Regions from separate parts of the Pectobacterium artocarpous genome, predicted to be linked through region 1. Evidence: predicted binding sites of a transcription regulator. Region 1 holds the regulator's gene; each other region holds the start of a gene.
What was found. Region 1 encodes CRP, which controls carbon source genes, mostly activating them, when cyclic AMP is high. Its sites were predicted from a motif close to ATGTGANNNNNNTCACAT; they were not measured.
Positions count from the first base shown of each region.

Region 2: the regulator CRP is predicted to act here: its motif matches at 1,196-1,213, upstream of ACKQAD_RS08415 (PTS mannitol transporter subunit IICBA).
Region 3: the regulator CRP is predicted to act here: its motif matches at 1,088-1,105, upstream of udp (uridine phosphorylase).
Region 4: the regulator CRP is predicted to act here: its motif matches at 1,695-1,712, upstream of cdd (cytidine deaminase).

Region 1 covers NZ_JBJXVK010000003.1:211,661-216,201, reverse strand. The annotation lists gene ACKQAD_RS03065 (hydrolase) at 1-121, shown strand, start outside; gene ACKQAD_RS03060 (YheU family protein) at 118-354, shown strand; gene ACKQAD_RS03055 (phosphoribulokinase) at 480-1,349, shown strand; gene ACKQAD_RS03050 (OsmC family protein) at 1,390-1,797, opposite strand; gene crp (cAMP-activated global transcriptional regulator CRP) at 2,170-2,802, shown strand; gene argD (bifunctional acetylornithine/succinyldiaminopimelate transaminase) at 2,958-4,184, opposite strand; gene ACKQAD_RS03035 (aminodeoxychorismate synthase component II) at 4,304-4,541, opposite strand, start outside.
Region 2 covers NZ_JBJXVK010000010.1:37,133-41,673, reverse strand. The annotation lists gene ACKQAD_RS08420 (DUF3053 domain-containing protein) at 230-946, shown strand; gene ACKQAD_RS08415 (PTS mannitol transporter subunit IICBA) at 1,474-3,381, shown strand; gene ACKQAD_RS08410 (mannitol-1-phosphate 5-dehydrogenase) at 3,443-4,541, shown strand, end outside.
Region 3 covers NZ_JBJXVK010000022.1:25,954-30,494, reverse strand. The annotation lists partial or broken gene ACKQAD_RS14770 (dienelactone hydrolase family protein) at 124-951, opposite strand; gene udp (uridine phosphorylase) at 1,283-2,053, shown strand; gene ACKQAD_RS14760 (tyrosine-protein phosphatase) at 2,433-3,215, shown strand; gene ppc (phosphoenolpyruvate carboxylase) at 3,508-4,541, opposite strand, start outside.
Region 4 covers NZ_JBJXVK010000007.1:114,437-118,977, forward strand. The annotation lists gene ACKQAD_RS06555 (NAD-dependent malic enzyme) at 1-535, opposite strand, end outside; gene cdd (cytidine deaminase) at 745-1,635, opposite strand; gene ACKQAD_RS06565 (CidB/LrgB family autolysis modulator) at 1,798-2,493, opposite strand; gene ACKQAD_RS06570 (CidA/LrgA family protein) at 2,493-2,900, opposite strand; gene ACKQAD_RS06575 (GH12 family glycosyl hydrolase domain-containing protein) at 3,125-3,919, opposite strand; gene bioA (adenosylmethionine--8-amino-7-oxononanoate transaminase) at 4,194-4,541, opposite strand, start outside.

The DNA.
Region 1 (4,541 bases):
GAAACCGGAAATGTGGCTGGAACAGCGCATTCCCAACTGGCTTAGCCCGTTTTTGGACCACGCCACCGATTCTTCAGGAACCTTTCACTCAGGAACTTTTTATTCAGGAGGAATCGCGTGATTATTCCCTGGCAACAGCTCGATCCAGAAACGCTGGATAACATCATCGAATCTTTCGTCCTGCGGGAAGGTACCGATTATGGCGAACAGGAGCGCTCATTGGCGCAGAAAGTGGAAGATATCCGCCTCCAGCTCAAATCTGGCCAGGTCGTTTTGGTGTGGTCCGAACTACATGAAACCCTCAATATTATGCCGCGCAGCCAGCTCAATGCAGGAGGCCATGCCCCTTATTGAGTATGCCGAAAGGCGTGAAAGAATGCGCCAAACATGCTAACAATGATAAAAACTTACGTCATTTTTGAGGATGCGCGCAGGCTCTCAGCCGATGCGTGTATCGCGATCACGGAGTTACGCGCCTTATGTCACATCAGCATCCGATTATTGCGGTTACCGGCTCTAGCGGGGCAGGAACAACGACAACCAGTCTGGCTTTCCGTAAGATTTTCCAGCAACTTAATCTGCGCGCCGCCCAGTTGGAAGGGGACAGTTTTCACCGCTATACCCGCCCGGAAATGGATATGGCCATTCGCAAAGCACGTGATTTAGGCCGCCATATCAGCTATTTCGGCCCGGAAGCGAATGACTTCAGCCTGCTGGAACAGTCGTTTATCGAATATGGTCTGCACGGTCGTGGCCAAACGCGTAAATATCTTCATACCTACGATGAAGCCATTCCGTACAATCAAGTTCCCGGAACCTTCACGCCGTGGGAGCGGATGCCGGAACCCACCGATATCCTGTTTTATGAAGGGCTACACGGTGGCGTGGTTACCGAACAAAACGACGTAGCACAGCATGTCGATTTGCTCGTCGGCGTGGTGCCGATCGTCAATCTGGAATGGATCCAAAAGCTGATACGCGACGTCAATGAGCGCGGTCACTCGCGTGAAGCGGTAATGGATTCCGTCGTGCGATCCATGGAAGACTACATCACCTATATTACGCCGCAGTTCTCTCGCACACACATCAACTTCCAGCGCGTGCCCACCGTGGACACCTCCAATCCGTTCGCCGCCAAGTCGATTCCGTCGCTGGACGAGAGCTTTGTCGTTATTCATTTTCAGGGCCTGGATAATATTGATTACCCCTATCTGCTCGCCATGTTGCAGGGATCATTTATCTCCCACATCAATACGTTGGTCGTTCCCGGCGGGAAAATGGGGCTAGCGATGGAACTCATCATGGCACCGCTGGTGCAGCGGTTAATGGAAGGGAAAACCATCGAATAAGCGAAACTGGGCGCGGCAATGTCGTGCCCAGAGAAAGAGATTAAGCCAGCACCCGAATTTCGTGACTATGCGTCACCTCAACGGCCTTGCCCAGCATCAGTGCCACAGAGCAGTATTTTTCCGCCGACAGGGCTACAGCGCGTTCAACGATTTTGTCGGTCAGCCCTTTTCCCGTCACGATAAAATGCAGATTGATATGGGTAAATAAACGCGGCGCTTCAGACCGGCGCGCTGACGTCAGTTTCACCTCACAATCCGCTACATCGTTGCGGCCTTTTTGCAGAATCGAAACCACATCAATCGCGCTGCATCCCCCCACAGACATCAACACCATTTCCATCGGGCTGGGCGCTTTATCGCCGGAATTGCCGTCCATCAACACCTGATGTCCTGACGCGGATTCGCCCAAAAACGTTAAGCCTTCAACCCATTTTACCCGTGCCTGCATGGTGCCTCTCCACTAAAAATTTTTTGAAAATTTATACCGTTACTGTACAAAAATCAGCGTTAATCAGAGCTTTGTCATGCTGAAGCGAGACAACACAAGACACATCCTTAAAGCTGTGTTAAAACGAAAATAGAATAGACCTTTTCTGGACAAACCCAGAAACGAAGAAGATGATGACGTAGCCAGATATACCCAGCCACGTTTACGGTGCGGCAAGGCAGCACCGGAAAATCAAGGGTCAGTGGTTCCAGTATATTCCCTGACGTCATTCTGCCTAGACTGAATTTTGTTTTTTTAGCAGTTAAACACGCCGTACAGGGAACTCTGACCCCTGTAATTTGCGCAGTGAATTACAACAGAGGATGATAGCGAATGGTTCTCGGCAAACCGCAAACAGACCCAACTCTCGAATGGTTCCTTTCCCATTGTCATATCCACAAGTATCCATCGAAGAGCACGCTTATTCACCAAGGTGAAAAAGCAGAAACGCTTTACTACATCGTGAAAGGCTCTGTCGCAGTGCTAATCAAAGATGAAGAAGGCAAGGAAATGATTCTTTCCTACCTCAATCAGGGCGATTTTATTGGTGAGCTCGGCCTGTTTGAAGAAGGTCAGGAACGCAGCGCTTGGGTGCGGGCAAAAACCGCCTGTGAAGTGGCTGAAATTTCCTATAAAAAATTCCGCCAGCTAATCCAGGTTAACCCAGATATCCTCATGCGTCTGTCTGCACAAATGGCAAGCAGACTCCAGGTTACCTCAGAGAAAGTCGGCAACCTCGCCTTCCTTGATGTAACTGGCCGTATTGCCCAAACCCTACTCAACCTGGCTAAACAACCTGATGCCATGACGCATCCAGATGGTATGCAAATAAAAATTACCCGTCAGGAAATTGGGCAAATCGTTGGCTGCTCGCGTGAAACCGTGGGCCGCATTCTGAAAATGTTAGAAGACCAGAACCTGATCTCTGCGCACGGTAAGACAATTGTCGTTTACGGCACTCGCTAAATCCCTGTTGCTCTACCCTACCAACAAAAAAGCGTGAAGCCTCGGCCTCACGCTTTTTTATGGTGTGCCATCCCTGCTCCCCCTTACAGACCGTCGCAAGCGGCGTGGAAAAACGTTCCCTACGTTTTTTATCGCTGCTCTTTTAAGAACATCACTCAGTTTGCTGCGTTAACAACCTGTGCGACGGCTTTGGCGAACTTCTCCATCCCCTGCACAATGTCGTCTTCATCAATGATCAAAGACGGCACAAAGCGGATGACGTTCGGACCCGCCATCAACACCATCAGGCCCTGAGCCGTTGCAGCAGCCAGAAACTCGCCCGCACGGCCATGCCACTGCGATTTCAGTTCTGCCCCCAACAGCAGCCCCATACCGCGCACCTGTTCAAATACACCGTACTGTTGGTTGATTTTTTCCAGCTCACTGACAAAGCGAGCGTGCCGATCCGCCACGCCTGACAGCACTTCTGGCGTATTGATGATATCCAGCGCAGCTTCCGCCACCGCACAGGCCAGCGGGTTACCGCCATAGGTGGTTCCATGTACCCCGACCGTCATCACAGAGGCAATTTCTTCCGTCGTCAGCATCGCACTAATCGGGAAGCCGCCACCCAGCGCTTTAGCGGTGGTGAGAATATCCGGCGTAATGCCGTAGTGCATGTAGCTGAATAGTTTGCCAGTGCGCCCCATTCCGCTCTGCACTTCATCAAACACCAGCAGCGCCTTATGCTGATCGCACAGATCGCGAACACCTTGTAAAAATTCAGGTGTCGCAGGCGTAATACCGCCCTCACCCTGAATCGGCTCCAGCACGACGGCACTGGTGTGATCGTCCATCACCGCTTTGACCGCAGCCAGATCGTTGAAAGGAACATGGACAATATCCGCAGGCTTAGGCCCGAAACCATCGGCATATTTAGGCTGTCCGCCAACTGAAACGGTAAACAGCGTGCGGCCATGGAACGCATTATAGAAAGCGATGATCTTGGTTTTATAAGGACTATGGCGTTTAACCGCATAGTGGCGCGCCAGTTTGAAAGCGGCTTCGTTAGCCTCAGCACCAGAATTAACAAAGAACACGCGGTCGGCAAAAGTGGCATCAATCAATTTGCTGGCGAGGCGTAGCGCAGGTTCGTTGGTGAAAATATTGCTGGTGTGCCACAGCTTTTCACCCTGTTGCTGCAATGCGTTCACCAGCGCAGGATGACAGTGACCCAGTGCCGTAACCGCAATGCCGCCGGAGAAATCGATATACTCACGGCCATCTTGATCCCAGACGCGGCTCCCTTTACCTTTCACTGGTACAAACTTCGCGGGTGCATAAACCGGCAAAATCACTTTATCGTGAGTATCCCGTGTCACTGCTTTCTGCTCTGCTGCCATTTGCTGCCTCACTCTGCTGTCCATTATGTCGAAATGAAAATATAGTCAATAAATATGCATAAAAAATCAATTACAGGCAATATTAAATCGGCTACTGTAGAGAATAACTTTCTATCTCGCTAAATTTTAAGGAAATTATCCAAAAGTTGATGCCCTTGCTGGCTGAGAATGCTTTCTGGATGAAACTGCACACCTTCCAGCGGAAGCGAGCGATGGCGGATTCCCATAATCTCGTCATGCTTACCTTCATGTTCGCTCCAGGCCGTGACCTCAAAGCAATCGGGTAGCGAGGAAGCATCAATGATGAGTGAATGATAACGGGTAACCGTCAAAGGCTGAGCCAGTCCCGTGAAAATC
Region 2 (4,541 bases), on a different contig from region 1:
AACACGGTAATGAGGTTCCGGTAGGGATGCTTCGCACTGTGGTAGCCCCCGGTATCTCGATCCTTAAAAGAACGGCATTATGTTGTCAGCGCTGGCCTTTTTCTGCACAGCCAGCCTGATTCGACTATGCTTATGTCGTAAAAATCTTGTCATGGAAAATCCATCGCGGGTGTGTTTTTGTCTGAATAAAGCACGGCTGGCGGGGCAGTGAGTATAACAGGAGTGGGGAATGAGAAGGCTGATGATGTACCGTTCACGCTGGCTGCTGCCAGTTCTGGTTATTCTGGCGACATTGCAACTGGCCGCCTGTGGTGACAGTGAGGCGGAGCAGCGGAAGGCATTCGTTGCGTTCCTGCAAAGCGCGCAGTCGCAGCAGGATGGGAAGCTGCCGACATTGACGGAAGAACAAAAGAAGATATTTGGCAATTTTGCCAACGATTACGCGATCTTAACTACCTTTTCTCAGCAGTTTACTCAGGCGGTATCCGGCAGTTTGACGCCAATGCTAGAGCAAATTTCCCGGATTCGCGTCCCTAAAGACTATCTGACACAGCGTGATGATCTTCGGCAATCTATCGGAGCAATGAACCTGTTGAGCCAGCATGTGCAGGCGGCGAAAGTGCAGGCGGACAATGCCCACCGGACGCTAAAACAGCCTGATGAGGTGCAGATACCTTATGAGCGGTTGTATGCACGCACGGTAATACAGCCAACTAACGCGCTGTTACCCGCCATTCCGAATGCGATTGCTTTCGCACAGAGCCTGACTCAGATCGGCGATTTCCTTCAGGCTCAGGGCGATCAGGCCGTGTTTAATGGTGCGTCTGTGCAATTCCGTACGTCGCAGCAGGTGGCGCAATATAACAGCATGGTGGCGGCGTTACCCATGCAACAGCAGAATTTAATGAATGCGCTCAGAGGGGTAAATGGTGTCAGTTCTCCCTAACCGTGTCGTTTTCCCATATTTCAGCGATGCGTTATTACGGATAGGTCTTCTGATAAGAGGATGATGGCAGGCGCAAGGGGAAAATAAATTGTGATTAACATCACATAAATAAAACAATTACACCTCTGCAAAGTGTGATTTAAATCACATATAAGGAGTCGTATTGGTCTGTAAATTGGTTTAGTTTTTCATTTATAACGGTTTTTTGTGAAGAAAATCACCTATTTGTATCGTTGATGTAGGGGGGGTGTGTGATTTTTGTCACGTTTCCGCCATGGAGTTGCGGTATGAAAACAGCGTGTTAGAGTCCGCGCTGCATACAGTAATACTGACGGAAGCAATCGGTGTTTTTATAACCGATATGTCTATAACAGTCGAGATTTGGGTCATTGCTGATATCTCGGTAAAGATAAGGCTGTCGGTCGTTGTTGCTAACCATCGCTGCGACTAACACATATTGCCACGCCGTCTCACGATAATTACCACGCGCTCTTATTGTCAGCGCGTTTCAATAGGGGGGTGTTTTTATGCTTTCACCAGATATTAAGATCAAAGTGCAAAACTTTGGTCGCTTCCTCAGCAATATGGTCATGCCCAATATTGGCGCCTTTATCGCCTGGGGTATTATTACCGCACTGTTTATTCCTACCGGCTGGATTCCCAATGAAACGTTAGCGAAGCTCGTCGGTCCGATGATTACCTATCTGCTGCCATTGCTGATTGGTTATACCGGTGGGCGTCTGGTATTCGGTGAGCGTGGTGGTGTGGTGGGAGCGATTACGACGATGGGCGTGATCGTTGGGACCGATATCCCGATGTTCCTCGGCGCCATGATCGTCGGCCCGTTGGGCGGTTGGGCGATCAAACGTTTTGACCGCATGGTCGACGGCAAGATCAAGAGCGGCTTTGAAATGCTGGTCAACAACTTCTCTGCCGGTATTATCGGTATGTTGTTGGCAATCCTGGCATTTTTGGCGATTGGTCCGCTGGTTGAAGTCTTCTCTCAGGTACTGGCTTCCGGCGTTAACCTGATGGTACAGAATAACCTGCTGCCGTTTACCTCCATCTTCGTTGAGCCGGCGAAAATCCTGTTCCTGAACAACGCCATTAACCACGGTATCTTCTCACCGCTAGGTATTCAGCAGGCGACGGAAACCGGCAAATCTATTTTCTTCCTGATCGAAGCGAACCCAGGCCCAGGTATGGGCGTGCTGATGGCCTATATGTTCTTCGGTCGCGGTAACGCGAAAGAGTCAGCGCCGGGTGCGGCGATTATCCACTTCCTGGGCGGGATTCACGAAATTTACTTCCCGTATGTGCTGATGAACCCACGCCTGATTATCGCCGTGATTCTGGGCGGGATGACTGGCGTATTTACGCTGAGCGTGCTGGGCGGTGGTTTGGTTTCTCCTGCATCTCCGGGCTCGATTCTGGCGGTGTTGGCGATGACGCCAAAAGGCGCTTACTTCGCTAACCTTGCGGCCATTGCTGCGGCCTTCGCGGTGTCCTTCATTGTGTCGGCGATTCTGCTGAAAAGCACTAAGCAAAAAGAAGAAGACCTGAGTGACGCAACGCGCCGTATGCAGGAAATGAAAGCGTCTTCTAAAGGCACGGCGACGAGCGCTGGTATCAGCGGTGACATGAGTACCGTGCGTAAAATCATCGTAGCGTGTGACGCCGGTATGGGTTCCAGTGCGATGGGGGCTGGTGTGTTGCGCAAGAAAGTGCAGGATGCCGGGCTGACCAACATTTCGGTGACCAATAGCGCGATCAACAGCCTGCCGGACGATGTGGATCTGGTGATTACACACCGTGACCTGACCGAGCGCGCGATGCGTCATGCGCCGCAGGCACAGCACATTTCGCTGACCAATTTCCTTGATAGCGGTCTGTATAGCGATCTGGCGGCGCGTCTGGTGGCTGCGCAGGGTGCCGCGCAGCCTGAAACCGTCGCGACGTCTGCCCCTGCGGCTGCCGATGAGCGGACGAACCTGTTCCAACTGGGTGCAGGCAATGTGTTCCTGAATCAGCATGCGACAGATAAAGAGCAGGCAATCCGTTTTGCTGGTGAGCAACTGGTGAAAGGCGGCTATGTCGAGCCGGAATATGTTGAAGCGATGCTGGAGCGCGAAAAGCTGACGTCTACCTATCTGGGTGAATCGATCGCGGTGCCACACGGTACGATTGAAGCGAAAGATCGCGTGCTGAAAACGGGCGTGGTCTTCTGCCAATACCCCGAAGGCGTTCGCTTTGGTGATGAAGAAGATGAGGTTGCGCGTCTGGTTATCGGTATCGCGGCGCGCAACAACGAACATATCCAGGTTATCACCAGCCTGACCAATGCGCTGGATGACGATGCGGTTATTGAACGTCTGGCGCACACCCAGGATGTTCAGGAAGTACTCGACTTACTCTCCGGTAAAAAGCGTGCCTAATTGATAGGACTAGTGCCGCCTTCGGGCGGCCTCTTTTTATGTTTTATTAAGGTTATGTCTCATGAAAGCATTACATTTTGGCGCAGGTAATATTGGCCGCGGATTTATTGGTAAATTGTTGGCGGATGCCAACGTCGAACTGACATTCGCTGACGTTAATCAGCCGCTGTTGGATGCCTTGAACAGCCGTAAAAGCTATACGGTGCGGATTGTTGGGGATAGCACACGCCTTGAAACCGTGAGCAACGTTAGCGCCGTTCACAGCGGTAGCCAGGATGCCGTGGCGCTGATTGCCGTGGCCGATCTGGTAACGACCGCGGTTGGGCCACAAATTCTGGAAAAAATCGCCGGAACTATCGCTCAGGGGTTGGTTAAGCGTCATAACGACGCCAATACCCGGCCGTTGAACATTATTGCCTGTGAAAATATGGTTCGCGGTACTAGTCAGTTAAAACAGCATGTGTTGAAACTGCTGCCGGAAGGCCATCAGGAATGGGTTGTTGAGCATGTAGGATTTGTCGATTCTGCGGTAGACCGCATTGTTCCTCCTTCTGAAGCCGGTAGCGATGATGTGCTGGCGGTGACGGTAGAAACCTTCAGTGAATGGATCGTCGATAAAACCCAGTTCTGCGGCGAGCCGCCAGCGATTCCCGGTATGGAACTGACCGACAACCTGATGGCGTTTGTCGAGCGCAAGCTCTTCACGCTCAACACTGGTCATGCGATTACGGCCTACCTCGGTCAGCAGTCGCGCCATCAAACGATTCGCGATGCGATTCTTGACCCGAAAGTCAGAGCGGTGGTCAAAGGGGCGATGGAAGAGAGCGGCGCGGTACTCATCAAACGCTATGGTTTTGATGCAGATAAGCATGTGGCCTATATCAACAAGATTCTCAGCCGTTTTGAAAACCCCCATCTGCATGATGATGTGGAACGCGTAGGCCGCCAACCCCTGCGTAAGCTGAGTGCTGGCGACCGTCTGATCAAGCCGCTGCTGGGAACGCTGGAATACCATTTGCCACATGACAACCTGATTACTGGTATTGCCGCCGCGATGCATTATCGCAGCGAACAAGATCCGCAGGCGCTCGAACTGACGGAGTTACTCCGTGCACAGGGGCCGCAGGCGGCGCTGGCACAGATTTCTGGTCTGGATGCTA
Region 3 (4,541 bases), on a different contig from region 1:
GGGAGAAACACGGAGATGAGGTACCCGTAGGGATGCCTTACTTCAGGGTAGACCCCGGTCTCTCAATGGCTAACGTCGGCATTAATCGATCGCCGATGGTTTTTTAGGAATCGTGTGGCGGTGCTACGCCACACCGTTTTTCTGGAACCACGCCAGCATACGCAGCCAGCCGTCTTGTGCGGATTCTTCATGGTAGCTGGGGCGGTAATCGGCGTGGAAAGCATGACCGGCATCGGGGTAGACGATGATATCGGCCGCTGCATTGGCTGCACGTAGCGCCTGCCGCATCGTATCAACCTGTGCTAACGGAATCCCTTCGTCCTTCGCGCCATATAACCCCAGCACAGGGGCTTCCAATTCCGTTGCAATATCGACCGGATGTTTGGGGCTATTCAACGTTTTCTCACCCGTAAACTTACCGTACCAGGCCACAGCTGCCTTGAGCTGCGGGTTGTGCGCAGCATAGAGCCAGGTGATGCGTCCACCCCAACAGAAACCCGTGATCGCCAGCTTGCTGGCATCGCCGCCCTGCTTAATCGCCCAGTTGGCGGTGTGATCGAGATCGGATAGCACCTGTGTATCGGGCACCTTACAAACCAACTCGGTCAGGATTTTCTGAATATCGTTATAGTGGCTGGGGTCGCCCTGACGGAAATACAGCTCTGGCGCAATGGCCATATAACCCTGTTTGGCTAGCCTGCGGCAAACATCCTAAATGTGTTGATGAACGCCGAAAATCTCCTGCACCACCAGCACGATAGGGAGTGGCTTGTCATGGTTCGCCGGCCTGGCGATATAGGCGGGGAGTTGCTCACCCTGAGAAGAAATGGTGGTTTCACTGGCAATGATGCCGACAGAATCCGTGGTAATGATCGAGGAGCTCTGCGGTTCCACTGCCGGGGATAGCCCCTGAGGAAGATGTTTGAAAGTTGTCTGTTCATCAGTCTTCATTACGCGCTCTCCTGTTATCGGCCAGTTCTCATGTGAAAGAGGGATTTCAGAACATCGATGATAAATACTATCAATGATTAAAGAATCTACACTAGAGGACAATTAATCGGCAAAAATGAATTCCTTACCTGATAAATAGTGATGTAAATCACATATTTTATGTATGTTTATGTTTGTTTCTTTTTTATTGGTGACTCTAGTCACTTAAAAAAACGTAATGATGCGCTAGAGTCTTTTCTTGGACGTACGCTTACAGACTGCGACAAGCAGCGTTTATGGGGCGTCCGGCATGATTTCTCTGAATACCCAATTGATTGCCCGGGAGGCAGTTATGTCTACATCTGATGTGTTCCATCTTGGTCTGGTCAAGAACGATTTACAGGGCGCGACGCTGGCTATCGTACCCGGTGATCCTGAGCGTGTAGAAAAAATTGCTCGCCTGATGGACAACCCGGTTCACCTGGCATCGCACCGTGAGTTTACGTCCTGGCGTGCGGAACTGGACGGAAAATCGGTCATTGTCTGTTCTACAGGTATTGGCGGCCCGTCAACGTCTATTGCGGTAGAAGAATTGGCGCAGCTTGGCATCCGTACTTTTCTGCGCGTAGGTACAACCGGGGCGATTCAGCCTGGGATTAACGTCGGTGATGTTTTAGTCACTACCGCTGCCGTCCGTCTTGACGGTGCGAGCCTGCACTTCGCGCCGATGGAATTCCCGGCCGTCGCAGATTTCGGCTGTACCACCATGCTGGTGGAAGCGGCAAAAGCCTCGGGAGCGGTGCTGCACGTGGGCATCACGGCGTCTTCCGATACGTTCTATCCCGGTCAGGAACGCTATGACACGTTCTCTGGGCGCGTTGTTCGTCGCTTCTGCGGTTCGATGGAGGAATGGCAAAGTATGGGCGTGCTGAACTATGAAATGGAATCCGCCACGCTGCTAACCATGTGCGCCAGTCAGGGCTTAAAAGCGGGGATGATCGCGGGCGTGATCGTGAACCGTACCCAGCAGGAAATCCCTGATGCGGCGACCATGAAGCTGGCCGAAACCACCGTGATTAAGGTGTTGCTGGATGCGACTCGCCGGTTGTTAGCCGCTGAATAAGCGTAATATTGATTAATGGTATTTTGGGCTGGTCATCAGCGATGCCAGCCCGTATCCTGATATACCCGTTATTCTTCAAGCTGCATGTGCGTTGGCTGCGTTCACTCACCCGAATCACTTACTTGTGTAAGCTCATCGGGATGAAATGAGAGACATCCTGTCTCTCACCGGAGGCCAGCCTTTGGCTGGTCAAATTCGTTCCCGACGAATTTGTCCTTCTCTTGCCGCGTTACGAGGCGTATAAATGAGCCTCGCCCTACGGGCCAACGCTTTGCGTTGTTCAAAACGCTAACGTTTTGTCCTGCAACTCGAATTATTTAGGGTATACGCTAAATAGTTCAATTTGCCTTGCTCGCCTTTCAACCTCGCAAGGAGATGTATGACCGAACCAACGTTGCTTCATCCCTCTTTATTACCACTGGACGGCGGAATCAACTTCCGTGATTTGGGCGGTAATCGGGCTGCTGACGGGCGGCTTATCCGACACGGTAAACTTTTTCGCTCCGGTTCTTTGGATCTGCTGAGTCAGGCTGACTGTGAACATCTTGCGGGTGTGCCTATTTCTCATGTGGTGGATTATCGGGATGCTGAGGAAATTGCACAGAAGCCCGATATATTGTGGGCTGGTGCTACCTATCACGCATATCCGGCCAACCCATTGCGCCATGAAGTGACGGCCAATCTGGATTCGCTGGGGTCTGATGTGCTGGCGGCGTTTGATTCCCGGGCGTTTATGCTGGAGCTATATCGTCGTTTGCCTTTCAATAATGCGGCCTATAAACAGCTGGTGTCGCTGCTATTACAGCCGGGTGAAGGCGGGTTGGTACAGCACTGCGCGGTGGGTAAAGATCGCACGGGTATCGGCTCGGCGCTGGTGATGTTTGCGTTGGGGGCGGATGAACAGACGGTGATGGAAGATTACCTGCTCACGGACACGACGTTGACACCATTCCGTCAGCAATTACTGGCGCATTTATCAGAAACGCTGAATGAGAAAGCGCTCGGACAGTTCTCTTATGTGCTGTCAGTGCAGGAAGAGTTCATCGTGACGGCGTTGCAGGCTATCTACGAACGACATGGCTCGATTGATGGCTGGCTTGAGGTGGAATACGGTCTGGATAATCGTGCACGGAACTATTTGCAGGATAAATATCTGGCGTAAGGTTTTCTTCATCTTATTGGCGAATCTCTTCGCAGAACAGAAACGGTGATAATGGAATAGAAGAGTAAAGCGTTTGCGGCGTGGACAAAAACGTCAGGAACGTTTTTGAACGTCGCTTGCGACAGCCCTGAAAGGCTGAATCTCAGGGATGAGATTCATATCTGCACAAGCCGAGCGTACAAGGACGTATTCACAGCGTCTTTACGATCTATCCATTATCACCGTGAGACTGATTTTTTCAGCCAAAAAGGCCGGTTAGATGACCGGCCTATGCTTTTGCTGTCTGGTGTAATTAGCCCGTATTACGCATACCCGCGGCGACACCGGCGATGGTGACCATTAGCGCCAGTTCCAGATCGGCATCCGGCTGTTCCTGCTGACGTGAACGATGCAGCAACTCGGCCTGCAACACGTTCAGGGGATCGGTATAGACGTTACGCAGGGCGATCGACTCGGCGATCCACGGTAGATCCGCCATCAGGTGATCGTCGTTGGAGATCGCCAGCACGATGTTGATGTCGGCAGCCAACTGATCGCGCAGCTGTTTCCCTAACGGCCACAGTTTCTCTTCGACCAGACGCTGATCGTAATACTCTGCCAGCCACAGATCGGCTTTGGCGAACACCATCTCCAGCATACCGATACGCGTCGAGAAGAATGGCCAGTCACGGCACATCTCTTCCAATTTTCCCTGTTTGCCGTCATCTACCACTTTCTGCAAACCGGCACCCGCACCGAGCCACGCTGGCAGCATCAAACGGTTCTGTGTCCAGGCGAAAATCCACGGAATAGCACGCAGGCTTTCCACGCCGCCGTTTGGACGACGTTTGGCCGGGCGTGATCCCAGCGGTAGCTTACCCAGTTCCAGTTCCGGCGTAGCGGCGCGGAAGTAAGGGACGAAATCCGGATTCTCACGCACGTATCCACGGTACATATCGCAGGACACGCGGGACAGCTCATTCATCACCTCATGCCATTCCTGTTTTGGCTCCGGCGGCGGTAGCAGGTTTGCTTCCAGAATTGCACCGGTATACAGCGCCAGACTGCTGATAGTGACTTCCGGTAGCCCATATTTAAAGCGGATCATCTCGCCCTGTTCCGTCACGCGCAGGCCACCTTTCAGGCTGCCCGGCGGCTGTGACAGCAGCGCGGCATGAGCTGGTGCGCCACCGCGACCGATGGAACCGCCACGTCCGTGGAACAGCGTCAGTGCGATACCGGCTTTCTCACAGGTTTTGATCAGTGCATCCTGTGCACGGTACTGCGCCCAGGATGCTGCCATTACACCCGCGTCTTTCGCGGAGTCGGAATAGCCGATCATGACCA
Region 4 (4,541 bases), on a different contig from region 1:
ACAGAGAAAGTTTACCGATTGGAATCCCCATGCCGCCGATACCCTGGTCACCCAGACCTAGAATACGTTCACCGTCGGTCACAACGATGACTTTCACGTTCTGTTTGGTGGCGTTTTGCAGCATATCGTCGATATAGGCGCGGTTAGGATAGGAGATAAACAGGCCACGGGCGCGGCGATAGATATCGGAGAAGTGTTCACAGGCTTCGCCAACGGTTGGGGTGTAGATGATGGGCATCATCTCACTGAGGTGACCGTCCAGCAGGCGGTAGAACAGGGTTTCATTGGTATCCTGGATGTTGCGCAGATAAACGTGTTTTTCAATATCGTGTTTGAATTCCTGATACTGACGCCAGGCGCGTTCTGCCTGTTCTTCGATGGTTTCGACGGCTTCCGGCAGCAGACCATGCAGGTTAAAGTTAGCGCGTTCTTCTTCGGTAAACGCGCTGCCTTTATTTAGCAGGGGGAATTCAAGCAAGATTGGACCAGCGTAGGGAATATGGAGAGGACGTTTACTTTCGTATTCTAATTCCATGGCTTTTTACTCTTCGGATAGCAAAAAAAAACTCAGGTGTTGTCGATAAGAAACTGCTGCGAATCTTAAATTACCCAGAGAATATGTACAGAAATTGTTAATTAAAATAGTTACAGATGGCTTGCATCTTAGTCAGAATTCAAGCTTTATCGATTCACCTCTCGTTTTTCACCCCTCACTTTGCTGAAATCCTGCGCTTACCTCCGCTGCTATTCTTCAATAAAGTGGTGTTCAACGTCGGTGCAGCCCAATTCAGCCAGCATAATTTGCGAAATGGCCCAATGGCTGACAACAGCATTGCGGCGTTCAACGACAGCGGCGTGTTTAATTGTGCACAGTTCTTCGCCAGCAAGATTCATCATATTTAACGCAGATTGCAAAGGCGGCAGGCTAGGGTTGAACGCTGCATTTTCTGCGTAGCGCCCCGTGTAGATGTTGCCACTTGACGTCTCCAGCGCAATACCGCTGATAGCCCTGCTGTACGGCGCATGGCTACGGTTGGCGGTATCCAGAGCCAAACGTGCAAGCACGCCAACATTATGTAAGGTTGCTCCGTGGTTGACGTCATCCATCAGTAAGGTATCAATTTGCAGATCGATGGGGCCAAAGGAATCTGGCAGATAGTGGCTGAGCGCGGCAGGTTGGCGACCCGGTAGATGGATACGCAGCGACGCCGCATTGCGCAATTCGTTCATAAACTGGCGGCAGTGGCCGCATGGCGTGTAGTTCACGGTTACGGCCCGCAATCCACACTCATTGCGCAGCCAGGCATGGCTAACGGCGCTTTGCTCGGCATGCACTGTTTGCTGAAGCTGAATCGCGCTGAACTCCATGTTGGCGCCAAAGTAGAAATTGCCGCTAAGCCCTTGTGCAATCGCGCCAACCTGAAAATTAGAGATAGGCGCTTGTGCGCAGGCGGCTGCCAGCGGCAATAACGCAAAGGCCAGCGCATCGGCGTCTAGCTGGCTGGCTTCACAGACGGTATTCACCTCGTCTACGGTTAGCATGGCGAAGAAATCCGATTTATCGATCACGGGGTGGATCGCGGCTTGCAGATTGGCAGGTAATTGCTGAAAGGCGTTTTCAAATCGTGGATGCATAGTGGCTTACTCTTTTTACCCGTCAATGACGTCATGTTAGGTAGCAGAGTAGCAACAAATTGTGATAAAAATCTCTTTGCTGAATGAAATGTCTGCAAATTAAATGCTAAATGCGAGATGTATCTCAATTTTATAGTGGACGATGCGAGATACATTCTGTGCTCAACTAACGACGTGCAGGAGTACGGGGAAGACAAACGGCGCGATCAGCGACGTGATGATCCCGCAGATGACCAGTGCCAGTGAACTAAATGCCCCTTCCTGATAATCAACCTCCGCGCAGCGCGCCGTGCCGAGGGCGTGCGAAGCGGTACCCATCGACAAGCCCCGTGCAGCTTTGGTTTTGATTCCCACGCGGTTGAATAAACAGTGACCTAATACGGCACCGAGAATGCCGACAAAAATTACGCAGACGGCGCTGATAGCGGGGATACCGCCAATAGAACTGGCGACGGCCATCGCAATGGGGGTAGTGACCGACTTCGGTAACACGGAGGCTGCGATTTCGGGCGAAGCCCCCATCCACAACGCTACCAGCGTGCCGGAGATAATGGCGGTCAGGCTACCAATGAAACACACACTGATAATGGACTTCCAGCGGGCGCGAATTTGGTGCAACTGTTCATAAAGCGGGAACGCCAGCGCCACCACCGCGGGTTGCAGCAGGTCGTTAAGGACTTTACTGCCCTGAAAATAGTGCTCGTAGGGAATCTTCAACACCAGCAGCAGAGGAATAATCATCGCCATCGACACCAGCAGCGGGTTCAACAGAGAGAGCTTGGTCTGCAAGGCCAGTTTACGTGCGGCAAAAAAGACAATCAGGGTGAGGGGGAGAGACCACCACACATAGCTGAACATTATTCGTTATCCTTCGGCGGTGTGCGAACGCTAGTCATGGCACGTTCACGCTGCATTATCTGGGTACTGAAACCCACAACCAACATCACAATAAAGGTACTGATCAGGCAGGAAACCACGATGGGGCCAAACTGCTGGCTGACCAGGTCGTAATAATTCATCACACCGACGCCAATGGGGACGAACAGCAGCGCCATATGGCGAATAAGGAGGTGGCAACCCGGTTTTACCCACTGCGCGGGCAGGATCTGCGAAGCGAGAAGGGTGAACAGAACCAGCATACCGATGATACTGCCGGGAATAGTGAACGGAAGTAACGCGGATAGCGCATTGCCTGCCAGCAGGCAGAGATAAATCAATGCGAAAGCGCGTAAATACTGCCAGCAAACGATGAACGTATTACGCATGAGAATTTCCTGATTAGCTGAAGGGATTATCATAACGCTAATGGAATTGACGTGCCACAGCTCACGAATTTTGTTGGGTAAGGGAAGCAGAGCCTGCTTAAAGGATAAGCAAGGTCGGCCTGTATGAAAATGAAAAAGTGTGTTGGGTGAGAGTAGTGCGGTTCAGACTCGCGCCAGTGTGGGCCGCGAGGCTGAAACCGTGAAGGACAAAGATTATAGGGATGTTACTTGATGTCTACGCTCCACTTGGTGATATCGATTTGTCCGTCACCGCCAAAGATCTCGGTGCCAAACTCAACGCTACTGATATATTTTGTATTGCTCATCCAGTTCTTGGTTCCCACCAGGTAGTTGGTGAAATGGCGGATATTGAGCGAGGCGTTATTGGTATTGGAAGTGCGAACAAAAGAAAAGACATTCCAGCCCTTACCATTCCCCGCATTAATCCACCCTTTGAATACGTTCCAGCTACTGCCGCCGAGGAAAACCGTTTCAATATAATCACCCGCAGGGCCGGCATTGGTATTATTTAGCCAGATCATCAATTCATCGGTAGGGGCCGTGTCCCAATTGGCTTTATCGGTAGTGTGGAACCAAATATCATAAGCTGCGTTGTAAGTCCCCGTGGATTTGATGGAATAGGTAACGTTGCTGGTGATGCTTTTATTGCTGGATAACTTTATTGGCAGTCCGCTATTTGCCGTATAGCCCGCCGTCCAGTGCCAGCCGCTCACCAGTGACGGATAGGCTTTAACGCTGGAGGAGTTACTTGGCCAATGCCAGCTCCATCCCATACTGGTTGGGTTATTATAAAAAATGGTTTGCTGCCATCCTTTGACTTCATCTTTTCCCCAGACATTATTGAAAACATAATATTTATTATTCTCAAAATAGAGTTTATCCGCGTCCTTTGAGGAACTGGCGGCAGAAACCGTTAATGGTGAGAGTAATAAGGCAGATAATAGAACAGGTAACAATGTGCGGAAAGTACGTGTTGGATGGGTGTTCATAATAAGCATAATAAATCTCCTTTTAATATATGCTCGGGATGTTTCAATCTGAAATTTAGCACGTATTACGTCAGTGTCTATGGTTTTATAAGTATAAATTGTGTCGTGCTTAACAGTTTGTCGTTATTTCATTGAGCGACAGAGTAATTCAAGTCATTACTCATGAATAAAATGAAAATCTTATTCATGGTAATAATTATAAGAGCGTTAATAAATAGTGATGATACGAAGTGAAATCAAGTATAGGGAGAGGCGCACGAGAGCGTGCGCCTGGCGTTGCCGATTATTTAAATAGTAGTTCGTCACGAATCGCGGCACAGACGGCGTCGGTCAGCTTATGCAGTTCATCAGGCTGAATGATAAACGGTGGCATCAGGTAAATGAGCCGACCAAAGGGGCGAATCCAGACGCCGCGCTCGACAAAGAAACGCTGTAGCCGCGCCATATCAACCGGACGCTGTGTTTCCACCACGCCGATAGCGCCCAGCACGCGAACGTTCGCCACCAGCGAAGAATCCGCACAGGGTTGCAGTGCTTCTCGCAACTGCCGCTCAATCTGCTGTACCTGCTGCTGCCAGCGATTCTCCGCCAGCAGTGACAGGCTGGCGTTGGCTGCTGCGCAGGCCAGCGG